Regions from separate parts of the Micromonospora sp. NPDC047557 genome, predicted to be linked through region 2. Evidence: riboswitches for the same ligand, from Rfam matches in the RefSeq annotation. Region 2 holds a riboswitch; the other holds the start of a gene.

Region 1 (7,123 bases), on a different contig from region 2:
TGAAGGGCATCGTCAGCACGTCGCCGCAGCGGGCCCTGCTGATTGTGCTCGTGGTCACGACCGTCGTCGTCTGCACCCGACTGGCCTTCGTCTTCCTCACGGCGGAGTCGGCGACGCTGCGGCGACGTCGGATGGCGGACCAGGGGGCGGTCAACTGGCGGGTGGGGATCGTGGCCGGCTGGTCCGGTTTCCGGGGCGCTGTGTCGCTCGCCGCCGCACTGGCCGTCCCGACGGTGACGGCCGCCGGTAGACCGGTGACCGAACGTGACCTGATCATCTTCGTCACCGCGCTGGTCATCGTCGTGATCATGCTCGTGCAGGGCACCACTCTGCCGCTGGTGGTGCGCTGGGCGGGGCTGACCGGCGACCCCGAACGCGTCGACGAGGCCCGGCAGGCCCGCCTGCGCGCCACCCAGGCCGGCCTGGACGCGCTGCCTGAGGTAGCCGCCGAGGTCGGCGTCGAGGGGGAGGTGGTACGTCGGCTGCAGGCCGAGTACCAGCGGCACCTGGAGGACTTCAATGACAGCGGTGGGCGTACCGCCGAGGAACGCCGCCTGGACCGCCGACTGCGCCTCGGCGTCCTGGCCCGCAAGCGGCGGGAGTTGACCCGGCTGCGCGACGACCGGGAGATCGACGACCTGGTGCTCCAGGAGCTTCAGGCCGCCCTGGACAACGAGGAGATCCGGCTGCTGGGGCGGGGACCCAACGAGTGAACACCCGGCGGTGCGGCCCGGTTCGGGCTGACGGATTGGTGACACCGCCCCCCGCGTGTGCCGGACGTCCGGGCACGTCGTCGGCGGGTACGGTGGTAACCGGTTCGGCGTCCGTCGATGTGTGCGGTCCGCGAGGGGGTGCCCATGACCACCGGAGGGAGCGAGGCCGACCTACGGGCGGTCACCGAGCGGGAGTTCCTCGACGACCTCGCCTCGGTCACCCGCGAGCGCGTCGCCACCGAGTTCCTCTACCTGATGGCGCAGGACGACGCCGTCGTCGGCGTCCAGTGGGAGCAGCCCGGCGTGGACCACCTCCGCCGCTACCGGGTGCGCGACGCCTGCCCGCACTGCGTCGTCCTCGCGGGGGTGTTGACGCTGGCGCCGATGCTGCCGCTGGACGAGCTGCGCGCCGGGCGCACCCGACCCCAGTACGAGACGGTGCTGCGCACCGGCCGGCTGCCCCACCTGGCATTCGCCCGTCCGGCCGGTCCGCCCGGCGCGAGCTGGCTGGGGGACTGCCACGCGGTCGACGGTGACCCGCACTCGGCTGCCGACTGCCCGAGGCACGCCGTGGCCTCGCCCACCGGCGACCCGCTGGAGCTGCGCCTCGGGTCGCTGCCCCGGGCCGTCCGGGAGCTGTACCCGCACGATGGCGCCGCGACCGCCGACCTGGCGCAGCGGTTGCGGATCGCCCAGGACTGGCGGGCCGACGCGCAGGCGGTGGCGAGCGGCATCCGCGAGGCGGCGGCGACGTGGGCGTTCCTGCGCACCTCCTGCGTGCTGGGCGTGCCGGTGCCCGGCGTCAACGGTCTCGTGCTCACCCTGCCACCGGGCCCGGCCCCGGACGACCGGCCCCTGGCCGAGCTGCACGCCGCGACGGCGCGCGCCGTGCCCACCGGTGGCCCGCTGCCCTACCAGGAGCGGGCCTGCCTGCTGCCGGAGCCGGCGTCGGGAACGCACCGCATGCCGACGTACGCCGGCGCGGTGGACCTGACGGCCGCGGCGCCGGTGCGTACGCTGCGTCTGCCGTCGCCCCGCCGGCCGCTGAGCACCACCGGCCGGGGCGTGCTGCTGCTCTACGAGGCCCGGCACGCCATGGGCCGGCACGTCGCGAGCGCGCCGGTGCGCGACGCCGCGTACTGGGATTCCGAGGCGGCGTTGAACGTCTTCGAGTTCACCCTGCTGGAGCGGGTCGCCGGACGGCACTACCAGGAGGCGGTGGCCGCCTACCTTCAGGCGCTGCGCCGGGAGGGCGACCTGCTCGCCCGCCCGCACAAGGTGCTCGACAGGCGCCGGCGCAAGGCGCTCTCGCTGGCGTTCGGCGGACTGGACGACGAGGAGCTGCACCTGTGGGCGTCGGTCGCGTACCGCAACGCCATCCTGGAGCTGCTCGGCGACCTGAAGGCGTTCGCGTTGCACCTGCGCCTCCAGGCCGGCTGAGCGGCCGTCTCAGAGCACCTGGGCGAGGAAGCGGCGGAGCCGGGGATGCTCGGCCCCCTCGAAGATCCTCTCCGGCGGGCCAGCCTCCAGCACCACACCCCGGTCCATGAAGGCGACGGTGTCGGCGACGTGCCGGGCGAAGCCCATCTCGTGGGTGACCACCACCATCGTCATTCCGGCGGCGGACAGGTCGGCCATCACCCCGAGCACCCCCTTGACCAGTTCGGGGTCGAGCGCCGAGGTGGCCTCGTCGAAGAGCATCACCTCGGGCCGCAGCGCCAGCGCCCGGGCGATCGCCACCCGCTGCTGCTGACCACCGGAGAGCTGCGCCGGCCGGGCATCGGCCTTGCCGGCGAGCCCCACCAGCTCCAACTGGGCGCGGGCGACGGCCACCGCCTCGTCCTCGCCGAGCTTGCGCAGCCGACGCAGCGCCAGGGTGACGTTGCGCAGCACGCTCATGTGCGGGAAGAGGTTGAACTGCTGGAAGACCATGCCCACCCGCTGGCGCAGCGCGTCCGGATCGTCGTGCAGGACGCTGCGCCCGTCCAGCAGCACGTCGCCGCGGTCGGGCTCGATGAGCCGGTTGAGGGTACGCAGCAGAGTGGACTTGCCCGACCCGGACGGCCCGATCACGCAGGCCGTTCCACCACGCTGCACGCTCAGGTCGACGCCGCGCAGCACGCGGTTCGGCCCGAAGGCCAGGTGGACGTCGCGCGCCTGGAGGCTGACCGAGGTGGTGGTCGCGGTCGTGGTGGTGGTCATCGCCGGTCTCCTTCCGGGGCGCCGGTCAGCGCCGGGTCGTCCTCGTCCTCGTCGTCGGCGGGTGCGGTGGCCGGCCGGCCGTGGCGCAGCCGCCTGTCGATCGCGTTCACGACGTGCGTCAGCGGGACGGTCAACGCCAGATAGAAGAGCCCGGCGAGCAGCAACGCGGACTCGTTGCCGGTGGTGGCCGCGTAGTCCTGCCCGATGCGGAACAGCTCCCGCTGGCTGGCCACCAGGCCGAGGAAGTAGACCAGGCTGGAGTCCTTGATCAGCGCGATGAGCTGGTTGACCCAGGCGGGCAGCACCCGCCGGATGCCCTGCGGGATGATCACCAGCCGCATCGCGTCGGCCCAGGAGAAGCCGAGTGCCCGCGCGCCCTCCAACTGGGCCGCCTCCACCGACTGGATGCCGGAGCGGAAGATCTCCCCGATGTACGCCGCCGCGATCAGCGACAGCGCGAGGATGCCCAGCGGGTACGGGTCCGGTCCCCAGACCTGCATGCCCAGCGGCGCCAGCCCGACGCCGATCAGCAGGATCGTCGCCGCGGCCGGCAGCCCCCGGAACACGTCGGTGTAGACGCGTGCCGGCCAGCGCAGCCACCGGCTGCGGGAGATGCCGGCCACGGCCAGCAGCAGGCCGAACACCGTGCCGAGCAGGGCGGCGGAGACCGCCAGGATCAGCGTGTTGGGCAGCCCGACGGTCAGCATCTCGGGCAGCGCCTCGCGCATCGCGTCAGCGTCGAAGAAGGTCTCCCACAGGGTGCTCAACGGATCCATCGGTCGCCTCTCCTACCGCCCTGCTCGTTCGTCACCGGTTCAGGACGCGGCCGACGCCGACGCCGACGGCGCGGCGGACGCGGACGGCACCGCCACCGTGCCGCTGCCCGGGGTGAAGTCCGCCGGGATCGGGCGGCCCGGGTAGTACTGGGCCTGCAACCGGCTCCAGGTGCCGTCGGCGATCACCTCGTCGAGGCCCTTGTTCAGCGCCTCGCGCAGCTTGTCGCTGCCCTTGGCCACGGCGTACGCGGTCGGCGCCGGGCTGAGCTGCTTGGCCGCCACGGTGATCTTGCCGTTGCTGTCGGCGGCCGACTTCTCGCCGATCTCCGCCGGGGCGATCCACGCGTCGGCGGTGCCCGCCTTGAGCTGGTTGAGTGCGCCGTTGTAGTCCGGCACCCGCACCGGGTCGAGCTGCTTGCCGGTGGCGTAGTCGTCCTGGACGGTGCCCTGCACCACCACGACCCGCTTGCCGGCGAGCTGGTCGAACCCGGTGATCGGCGAGCCGGCCGGCACGTCCAGACCGAAGTAGCCGAAGTCGTAACCGTTGCCGAAGTCGACGGTCTTCTTCCGCGCCTCGGTGATCGTGATCGAGGAGCTGCCGACGTCGAACTTGTGGTTGTTGACCTGGGAGAGCAGCGCGGAGAAGTCGGTGCCGACGAACTCGACCTTCAGGCCGAGCTTGCCGGCGACCGCGGTCAGCAGGTCGTTGTCGAAGCCGGTGAACTTACCGTCCTTGAGGTACACGTTCGGCGGGGCGTCGGTAAGCGTGCCGGCCCGCAGCACGCCGGCCTGCGCCAGGCCGTACGGGTTGCCTGCGGTGTCGTTCGAGGCGTCGTCGGTGCCGCAGGCGGTCAGCGCGCCGGCAACCACAAGGGCCGCCCCAACGGCAACGGCACGGCTCAAGCCAGAAGAAAATCGCACGGGTGTCTCCAAAAGGGTGCGTCGACCCGGTCGATCATGAAGTTGTTGCCCCGACACGCCGGTCGGGCGGGCAACAACGTCATGATCGACGCGAGGGTGGGTGGGCGTGGTGCGCCCAGAAAGGGGAGGGGAGGAACTAGCGCGTCAGGCGGCGGTACACGCCGCGCTGCACATTCGCATCAGGTCCACGTGGCGACGCCGGGTCAGGGGCGGCGTGAGCCGACCGGCCGGTGGCGTGGGGCTGAGGTTGCGCATACGGTCTCCCGGGTCTGTTGCTGACCTGGGTGCCAGGCCACGCTTGCACCGGCGTCCTGCCGGTGCCTGGTCTTCACCCGGGGCACCCCACCGCGGAGGAGGGTTGCCGGCCAGCGAGCCGGGGCTTCGCGCTGGCACTCATGACCTGCGCCGAGGTTAGCAGCGCCCACCGGTGGATCGTCCAGCCGTTATGACCACGCTCACCACCGGCGACGGTTCGGCCGGCAGGTCAACCGGTGTGCACGTGCGGCCGGCGGCGCGGGTCGGGCTCCTGGCGACGCAGGATCTCCCGGGTGACCGAGGCGATGGCACCCTGCCCGAACGCCAGGTAGCGCAGGATGTTGCGACCCGGGCCACCCTCGCTCCATTCGAAGTAGATGTGGGGGCGTCGCCGGCTCCGCTCGCGGATCTCCAGCAGCAGGGCGGCGAGCGCGGTGGGCACCGAGGAGCCGGTCAGGCTGAGCACCGGGTAGCTGTCGTGCACCACGCTGCCGCGCACCAGCAGCTCGGTCTCGAAGTCCGACGGGTCGGTGACGTGGACCTCGACGAAGATGACGTCGCTGTCGTCGGGGAAGTCGTTGTCCGCCATGGTCTGTGCCAGCTTGGCGCGGTACTCGGCCGGGTCGCGGCGGTCCGGCTCGTGCGCGATGAGGCGGATCCGACGGGTGGCACGCTCGTCGATCATCCGGGCGGCGGCCGGATCCAGCTCGACGTGGTCGACTCGCACCTCGTAGGCCCGTACGAGCCGGGACAGCACCGACACCAGGATCATCCCGCCGATGAAACAGGCGGCGATCTTGACGCCGTCGGGGCGTTCCACGACGTTCGCCACGGTGGTGTAGACGAAGATCAGCGTGATGGCCCCGAAGGCGTACATCCGCCCCCGCTGCCGCCGTCGTCGCGCCGCGAGGGTCACGGCCGTCGCCGCCGACGTGATCAACACCAGGACCCCGGTGGCGTACGCGCCGCCCTGCGCGTCCACGCTGGCGGAGAAGATCACCGTGATCAGGAATGCCACCGAGGTGAAGACCAGGACCAGCGGCCGGATCGCCCGCGCCCAGGTAGGGGCCATACCGTAGCGCGGCAGATACCGGGGTACGAGATTGAGCAGTCCGGCCATCGCCGACGCGCCCGCGAACCACAGGATCCCGATCGTGGACAGGTCGTAGACCGTGCCGAAAACGCCGCCGAGGTGCTGGTGCGCCAGGTAGGCCAGCGCCCGGCCGTTCGCCGGCCCGCCCGGCTGGAACGCCTCCGGCGGGATCAGCACGGTGGTGGTCACACTGCTGGTGATCAGGAAGACGCTCATCGTCGCGGCGGCGGTGGTGAGCAGCCGCCGCGCCCCCCGGATCCGGCCCAGCGGCCGGTCCTCCGAGTCCTCGCGATCCCCCCGGATGTGCGGCATCACGGCCACCCCGGTCTCGAAACCGGACAGGCCCAACGCCAGCTTCGGGAACACCAGCAGGGACAGCCCGACCACCAGCAGGGGATCGCCGTGCCCGGTGCTCAGCGCGGTGGTCCAGTCCCCGACCGCGCTCGGGTGGGTCACCACCCGCCACAGCGCGTCGGCGATCACCACCGCGTTCAGCGCCAGGTAGACCGCGACCAGGACGACGGCGATCCCGATGGCCTCGCCGAATCCCTTGAGGAACACCGCGCCCAGCAATGCCACCAGCAGCAGCGTGATGGCCACCTCGTGTCCCTTGAGCCCGCTGGGCCAGAACGGGTTCTCGTCGAGGTGGGCGGTCGCGTCCGCCGCCGAGAGGGTGATGGTGATGATGAAGTCGGTGGCTGCGAAACCGAGCAGCACCAGCACCAACAGCTTGCCCGGCCAGTAGCTCAGCAGGCGTACGAGCATCGCGATCGAGCCCTCACCGTGCGGGCTCTCCACCGCCACCCGCCGGTACACCGGCAGCGCGCCCAGCAGCGTCACCAGCACCAGCACCAGCGTCGCCACCGGCGACAACGCCCCGGCCGCGAGCGCGGCGATGCCCGGCTGGTAGCCCAGCGTCGAGAAGTAGTCGACACCGGTCAGGCACATCACCTTCCACCACGGGTGGTGCCGATCCTCGGGCGGGCGGCCGCCCGGGCCGGAATGCCGCGCGGCCCGCTCCGTACCGCCGTCGAGCAGCCAACCGCGCAGCCGCCCGGCGCGCCTGTTGCCCTGCACCGGCGCTTCCCCCGTCCTCCGCCCATGGTCACCGCGAGTATCCGCCCGGCCACACGCGCCCGTCCCCAGGTACGCCGAACCCACCC
Region 2 (7,123 bases):
GCGCGGAGTGCTTCGCCGAGGCGTCCCGGGCCCGCGCCCGCGAGGCCGACATCGTGGTGACCAACCACAGCCTCCTGGCGGTCGACATGCTGGCCGACCGGCACATCGTCCCGCCGCACAAGCTGCTCATCGTCGACGAGGCACACGAGCTGGCCGACCGGGTCTCCTCGGCCGCCCAGGCCGAGCTGGTGCCGGAGCTGATCGACCGGACCACCCGGCGGGCCCGTACGCTGCTGCGGCCGGAGACCGCCGACGCGCTCACCGCCGCCGGTGACGCCCTCGCCGTCGGGCTGGCCGAGGCCCCGGCCGGTCGACTCACCGCCGGTCTGCCGACGCCGCTGCGGGAGGCGTGCACGCTGCTCGACGCGGCCACCCGCTCCGCCCTGGACGCGATCGGCGAGATCAAGTCAGATGATCCCGACCCGGTCCGCAAGCAGCAGGCCAAGGCCGCGCTGGACGACCTCTCCACCACCGCCCAGCGGCTCCTCGAAGAGGCCGACCACGACGTGGCCTGGGTGGAGAAGAACGACAGCGGTAGCCGACGGGCCCTGGTGGTCGCACCCCTGTCGGTGGCCGGCACCCTCGCCACCCACCTGTACGACGAACGCACCGTCGTGGCCACCTCGGCCACCCTGGCGCTCGGCGGCCGGTTCGACACGGTGGCCCGCGCCCTCGGCCTGGACGCGCCGCCACCCGCACCGCCGTCCCCGGCAGCTGCCGCGCAGGCCGCCCGCACCGCCCCGGGCCGTCCGGTCGCCGAGGCGCCCGGCCGTCGGCTCGCGGGCGACACCAACCCGGGGTCCGTCGTGCCGGCGACCGAGGGGCCGGGTTGGCGCTCGCTGGACGTGGGTTCGCCGTTCGACTACGCCCGGCAGGGCATCCTGTACGTCGCCGCGCACCTGCCCCGGCCCAGCGTGTCCGGGCTGCCCGACGCGGCCGGGGAGGAGCTGCTCGGGCTCGTCGAGGCGCTCGGTGGTCGTACTCTCGGGTTGTTCTCCTCGCGGCGGGCCGCGACGCAGGCGGCGGAGCTGCTGCGCGCGCGGACCGACCTGCCGGTGTTGTTGCAGGGCGAGGAGGCGCTGCCGCTGCTGGTCCGCCGTTTCCGCGAGGAGCGGTCCAGCTGCCTGTTCGGGGTGATGTCGCTCTGGCAGGGGGTGGACGTGCCGGGCGACGCCTGCCAGCTCGTGGTGATCGACCGGCTGCCCTTCCCACGGCCCGACGAACCGCTCGCGGCGGCCCGCGCCGCTGCCGTGGACGCGGGCGGCGGCTCCGGCTTCGCCGCGGTCAGCGTGCCGATCGCGGCGGTCCGGTTGGCGCAGGGAGTGGGCCGACTGATCCGGGCCACCGGCGACAAGGGGGTCGTCGCGGTGCTCGATTCGCGCCTGGAGACGGCGCGGGGCTACGGGCCGTTCCTGCGCCGCTCGCTGCCCCCGTTCTGGTACACGACCCGCCCCGAGGTAGCCCGCGGCGCCCTGCAGCGCCTCGCCACCACCTGACCCGTCAGGGGGCCTGCGCGGCGACGACCACGGCGTCGGGTGGGGTGTCCGGGACCGTGCGGGCGGCCAGTCGGCGTACGGCGGTGTTCAGCACCGCGATCAGCGGCACCGAGACCAGCGCGCCGGTGATGCCCGCGAGCACCACGCCGGCCGCGATCCCGATGATCACCGCGAGCGGGTGGATGGCCACCGCCCGGCCCATGATGAGGGGCTGGAGCACGTGCCCCTCCACCTGCTGCACACCGATCACCGCACCCAGGATGATCAGCGCGGTGACCGGCCCGCTGTCGACAAGCGCCACCAGCACCGCCACCCCACCGGAGAGCGCCGCGCCGACGATCGGGATGAACGCGCCGAGGAACACCAGAGCCGCCAGCGGGAAGGCGAACGGCACGTCGAAGATGACCAGGAAGATGCCAATGCCGACCGCGTCGATGAAGGCGACCAGCACGGTCGCGCGGACGTACGCGACGAGGGTCTGCCAGGCGGCGCGGCCGGCGTCGTCGACCTTCCACCGGGCGGCCACCGGCAGCAGCCGGACGAGGAAACGCCAGATTTTGTTGCCGTCACGCAGGAAGAAGAACGTCGCGAACAGCACCAGCAGCGTGCCGGTCAGCACCTCCGCCAGCGTCGCCGCGGTGCTCAGCGCGCCGCTGGTGAACTTCGAGGTGTTGTCGTTGATCCAGCCCTGCGCCTCGTCGATGTAGCGGTCGAGCTGCGTGTCGGACAGGTGCAACGGGCCGGTCTTCAGCCAGTTCTGGATCTGCCGGACGCCCTGCGAGGACTTCTCACTCAGCTCCGGTACGCCCTGGATGAACTCGTTCACCACCAGGGTCAGCGTGCCGATAACGCCCGCCAGACCGCCGACCAGCACCACGGCCGTCGCCAGCGAACGGGGCAACCGGGCCCGCAGCAGCCAACCGACGGCCGGCGCGAGCAACGCCGAGAGCAGCAACGCGATGGCCAGCGGGATGATCACGATCCGGACCGTGCCGACGATCCGGAGCAGCGCCCACGCCACCACGCCGATCACGATCAGCCGCCAACACCAGGCGGCGGCGATTCGCAGCCCGTGCGGCACGTCGGCGTCGTCCCGGCTGGACGTCGAGCTGTGCAGGTCCACGCCAGGCTCCGCGCCGACGACCGTGGCCTTCGACGGGGCGGCGGGCCCGGGAACGGCCGGCGAGGCCACCCCGGCCGTCTCCGGCGCGTCGCTCGGCGTCTCCTGAGCCGCGCGAACCGACTCCTGTTCTGACCGGTAGGCGCGGCGCAGCCGCCCGCGTACCCGCTCGAAGCGGCTCAAGCGCACCTCCTGGCAGAAGAGTCGTCCGCCCACGGCGACAGGTCGGACAGCATACGTCCGTTCCCCACACCGTAGGGCAGTTTCCGCCACACAATGCCCGGACGGCCAGGGACGTAACCACCGGCGGCCGGTCCCCCGCGACACGGTAGCGTCTGCCCCGTGACCGCCGACCAGGATTTCGACTCCGGCCTGCCGATCCGCCTGCTGCACGACCGCGTGCTGGTACGCATGGACGGCAGCGAGGGCGAGCGCCGTTCCACCGCTGGCATCGTCATCCCGGCTACCGCCGCGGTCGGCAAGCGCCTCGCGTGGGCCACCGCCGTCGGCGTGGGGCCGAACGTCCGCGCCATCGTCTCCGGCGACCGGGTGCTCTTCGACCCGGACGAGCGTTCCGAGGTCGAGCTGCACGGCCGCGGGTACGTGCTGCTGCGGGAGCGCGACGTGCACGCCGTGGCCGCCGAGCGGGTCGAGAACGACTCCACCGGCCTCTATCTCTGACGCACCTCCCCCGGCCAGCGGGCGCCACCGCGCCGTTTGCCAGCCCGTGGCGCGGGAAGCCAGCCGGCGACCGTTGGCCCTGGGGAGGGACGATGCCGGTATTCGTGAAGAAACTGCTGGCCTGGGGCAGCGTCGCGTTCCTGATCTACTTCATGGCGTTCCGGCCGGACGGGGCCGCGCAGATGTTCAAGGGGATCGGAGCCGCGCTGATGGCGATGGCGCAGGGGCTCGGTGACTTCCTCACCACCCTGATGACCTGACCCCCGCCAGCGCCTGTCAGGGGTGACCGGGCGGCCACGGCGCCGGGGGGCGCAGGCCGTGCCAGCCGGGCGGCGCGTAGCCCATGGGGGGCGGCGGCGGGGCGAGCACCACCGGGATCGGCACGACCGGCTCGTCGGGCGCTTCCACCGGCCGCTGCGTACCGTCCGGGAAGCGCAGGTGGTAGCGGCTGCCGTCCCAGACACCCACCGGCGCCTGCGGGTCACGCCCCACGAAGAACGACCGGTGCGCGGTGATCGCCTCCAGCAGTTGCCGTTCCTCGGCGACCGCCCGCTCCCGGTCGGCGGGCTTACGGTCCAGACCACGAAGAGTCCCGTCGCGCAGCAGGGCCAGCCGCGTCGCGGCGAGCTGGTACCCGCGCATCGCCCGCACCCCGGCGTCGCCGGCGACCCGGCGTGCCCAGCGGCGGGCCGCGTGCCGACGGCCCAGGCTGCTCAGGGCGGCCACCTCGGGCGGGCTCAGCCAGCCGGCGCGCACGTAGTCGGGCAGGGTCCGCTCGGTGAGCCGCCCCTCCCAGGCGCGCAGCCACACGGCCAGCCCGACCGTGCCGAAGAACACCGGCACCATCAGGCCCAGGAAGCCGTACAGCATGATCACCGCTTCGCCGGTGGCCTGGGTCAACGTCGGCAGCAGGTTCCACGTGCCGTGCAGCATCATCGCCAGCAGCAGGCCGGCGATGGGGGCGAGCACGCGGACCCGCCGGTCGGCCGTGCGCGAGGCGATACCGAGCCCCACACCGGTCATCGAGGTGAAGAGCGGATGGGCGAACCCGAACAGGAGGATCCGCACGATGAAGATGGCGATCACCTGCTGGGTGCCGGTCGCCGGACCGTACCGGTCGGCGCCGGCCGCATAGCCGTACCCGCCCAGGTAGAGGATGTTCTCCACCATCGCGAAGCCGACCGCGGAGAGCCCGCAGTAGACCAGGCCGTCGGTGATGCCGGACCACTCCCGACGCCGGAACACCAGCAGCAGGATCGGACCGAGGGCCTTGGTCAGCTCCTCGATGAACGGCGCCACCAGCACGCCGGTCAGAGCCTCCGGCAGCCCCCAGTCGGCGAACCGCCCGGCGGCGAACTCGTTCACGTTGAGGGAGGCGGCGGTGGAGACGAACGCGCCCCAGGCGAAGCAGAAGATCAGATATTTCAGCGGTTCCGGCTCGTACCGGTCCAGCCAGAGGAAGCAGGCGACAAGCACCGGCACCGGCAGGATCGCGGCGACCACCCCGATGAGCAGCGCGTCGAGGCCCAGCGACTGGCCGAGGGTGATGACCATGAAGACCGCGCACGCCGCGATGAGCAGCACCACCCCGGCCAGCACCAGGTACCGCAGCCAGACCAGTCGGCGCGGCGGCATCCGGGGCGCCGCCACGACCGCCGGATCGGCGGGCGTGGGCGGCGACGACGGCAGGGGTGCACCGGGCGGGGTGTCGGCCATGCGGTCAGCGTAGCCATCCCCCGCCGGCTGGTCCGGTCGCATCCACAGCCGCTATGCTGCCGGCAGGTCACGAGCGCCAGCGTCAAGCCCCGGCTTGCTGGCCGGCAACCCTCGTCGAGTTCGCGGTGGGGTGCCCCGGGTGATGACCGGGCCCAGCCCGATCGGCGTGCTGGGCAAGCGCGGACCCCGTCCCGACACCGCACCCGGGGTCCCTGACCCCGGAGGTTCCGGCGTGTCCGTCACCCTCGTACCCTCGCTGCCCGCCCTGCCCACCGTCGCGCCCAGCCCGTTGGCGCCGCTCGACGTGCTCGGCGTACCCGGCGAGATCAACCTCGACTACGCGGCCACCGCGCCGTGCGCGCGTGCCGCGGCCGACGCGGTGACCGAACTGCTTCCCTGGTACGCCAGCGTGCACCGCGGCGCGGGAGCGCTGTCGCGGCGCTGCACGCTGGCCTACGAGCGGGCCCGGCAGACGGTCGGCGACTTCTTCGGCGCCCGCGACGACGACCACGTGATCTTCACTCGGAACACCACCGACGCCCTCAACCTGCTGGCCCGGGCGCTGCCCGCCGGCACGACAGTCGTCACCTTCGCGGGCGAGCACCACGCCAACCTGCTGCCCTGGCCCCGCGGCTCGGTGCGCCTGTCGGTGCCCGCCGACCCGGCCGGGGCGGTACGCGCTCTCGCCGCCGCCCTCACCGAGCTGCGCCGCGACAGCAACCCCGCGCTGCCGGTGCTGGTCGCCGTCACCGGGGCGAGCAACGTGACCGGGGAGCTGTGGCCCGTCGCCGAGCTGGCCCGGGTGGCCCACCGGCACAACGCCCGGATCGTCCTCGACGCCGCACAGCTCGCGCCGCACGCCCCGGTCGACCTGCACACGCTCGACGTGGACTACCTGGCCGTCTCCGGCCACAAGCTGTACGCCCCGTTCGGCGCGGGTGTGCTCATCGGCCGGGCGGACTGGCTGGACGCCGCCGCGCCGTACCTGGCCGGTGGCGGTGCCACCAGCCACGTCGGGCCGGCCACCCACGATGTGACCTGGGCGAACGGCCCGGCCCGTCACGAGGGCGGCACCCCGAATCTGCTGGGAGCGGTGGCGCTGGCGGCGGTGTGCGCGGCGCTGGCCGACGCCGACCGGGTCGCGCTGGCCGCCCGTGAGCAGGCGCTGCTGGCCCGGCTGCGCACCGGCCTCGCCGCCCTGCCGCACGTGGTGGAGTTGCGTACGTTCGGCCCCGACGCGCCCCGGGTCGGCATCGTCTCGTTCGTGGTCGCCGGCTGGGACTCCGCCGCGGTGGCCGCCCGGCTGGCCGCCGAGCACCGGATCGGCGTACGGGATGGGCTGTTCTGCGCCCATCCGCTGGCCCGGCGGCTGCTCGGCGAGGCCGCCGGGCGTACCGGCCGGCGGGATCTTCCGCCGACCGCGTTGCGCGCCAGCATCGGTCTGGGCAGCACCGCCGCCCAGGTCGACTGGCTGCTCGCCGCGCTCGCCGAGCTGGGCTGAGCCCAGCGCTCAGCCGACGGGCGGGGCGGTGGGTGGCTTCGGTGCCTCGCCCGGCTCGGCCGGTTCGCCGGGCGGCCGTTCCTGCTCCCCGAAGGCCGTCCGGATGCACCGGTTCGCCTCCTCCTGCTCGACACCCGAGGCCACCAGCAGGTCACTCGCCGTGGTCCGGATCTGGGCGATCACGACACTGCCGGAGAAGCCGACTCCCGCCCCGTACGCCCGGCCGGCCTCGCTGACCGCCCGCAGTGACCGCTCCCGCGCCTTGCGCGGCTCCTCGCCCACCGCGAACTCGTGCTTGAGCAGCCGGACCGACTCGGCGAGGTGGCCGATCGCGTCCGGCATCGGGTCGGGCACCGGCTCGTCGTCCTCGATCAGGGTGACGGACCGGCGGATCAGCGTGCCGGAGTTGCGCATCGCGCGGTCGATCGGGTCGGCCGCCTCCGCGTAGTGGGTGAGCTCGCCGCGGCGGTGCCAGCGGGCCGGCGACAGGGTGGCCGTCTCCTTCGCGCCCTCGATCGCCTCGCCCAGGGTGGCCAGCTCGTCCTTGTTGTTGCGCAGCTGCTCCAGCGCCCGCTGGATGCCGGCCCGGTCCCGGTGGCGCAGCCCGTC

The links. A riboswitch is a leader RNA that binds a small molecule or an ion and turns the genes downstream of it on or off. The one in region 2 is predicted to bind S-adenosylmethionine.
Region 1: it holds a riboswitch for S-adenosylmethionine, as region 2 does, so the genes downstream of both, ACGGAQ_RS08500 (ABC transporter substrate-binding protein) here and ACGGAQ_RS18220 (aminotransferase class V-fold PLP-dependent enzyme) in region 2, are expected to answer to the same signal.

What each region holds. Positions count from the first base shown of each region.
Region 1 is NZ_JBIDDK010000002.1:151,977-159,099, forward strand. Features, by position in the region: gene ACGGAQ_RS08480 (Na+/H+ antiporter) at 1-713, shown strand, start outside; gene ACGGAQ_RS08485 (hypothetical protein) at 858-2,153, shown strand; gene ACGGAQ_RS08490 (amino acid ABC transporter ATP-binding protein) at 2,163-2,915, opposite strand; gene ACGGAQ_RS08495 (amino acid ABC transporter permease) at 2,912-3,691, opposite strand; gene ACGGAQ_RS08500 (ABC transporter substrate-binding protein) at 3,731-4,594, opposite strand; SAM riboswitch class IV at 4,902-5,013, opposite strand; gene ACGGAQ_RS08505 (amino acid transporter) at 5,097-7,037, opposite strand.
Region 2 is NZ_JBIDDK010000007.1:66,780-73,902, reverse strand. Features, by position in the region: gene ACGGAQ_RS18245 (ATP-dependent DNA helicase) at 1-1,496, shown strand, start outside; gene ACGGAQ_RS18240 (AI-2E family transporter) at 1,501-2,943, opposite strand; gene ACGGAQ_RS18235 (co-chaperone GroES) at 2,959-3,297, shown strand; gene ACGGAQ_RS18230 (hypothetical protein) at 3,390-3,557, shown strand; gene ACGGAQ_RS18225 (PrsW family intramembrane metalloprotease) at 3,574-5,055, opposite strand; SAM riboswitch class IV at 5,079-5,199, shown strand; gene ACGGAQ_RS18220 (aminotransferase class V-fold PLP-dependent enzyme) at 5,246-6,514, shown strand; gene ACGGAQ_RS18215 (aromatic acid exporter family protein) at 6,524-7,123, opposite strand, start outside.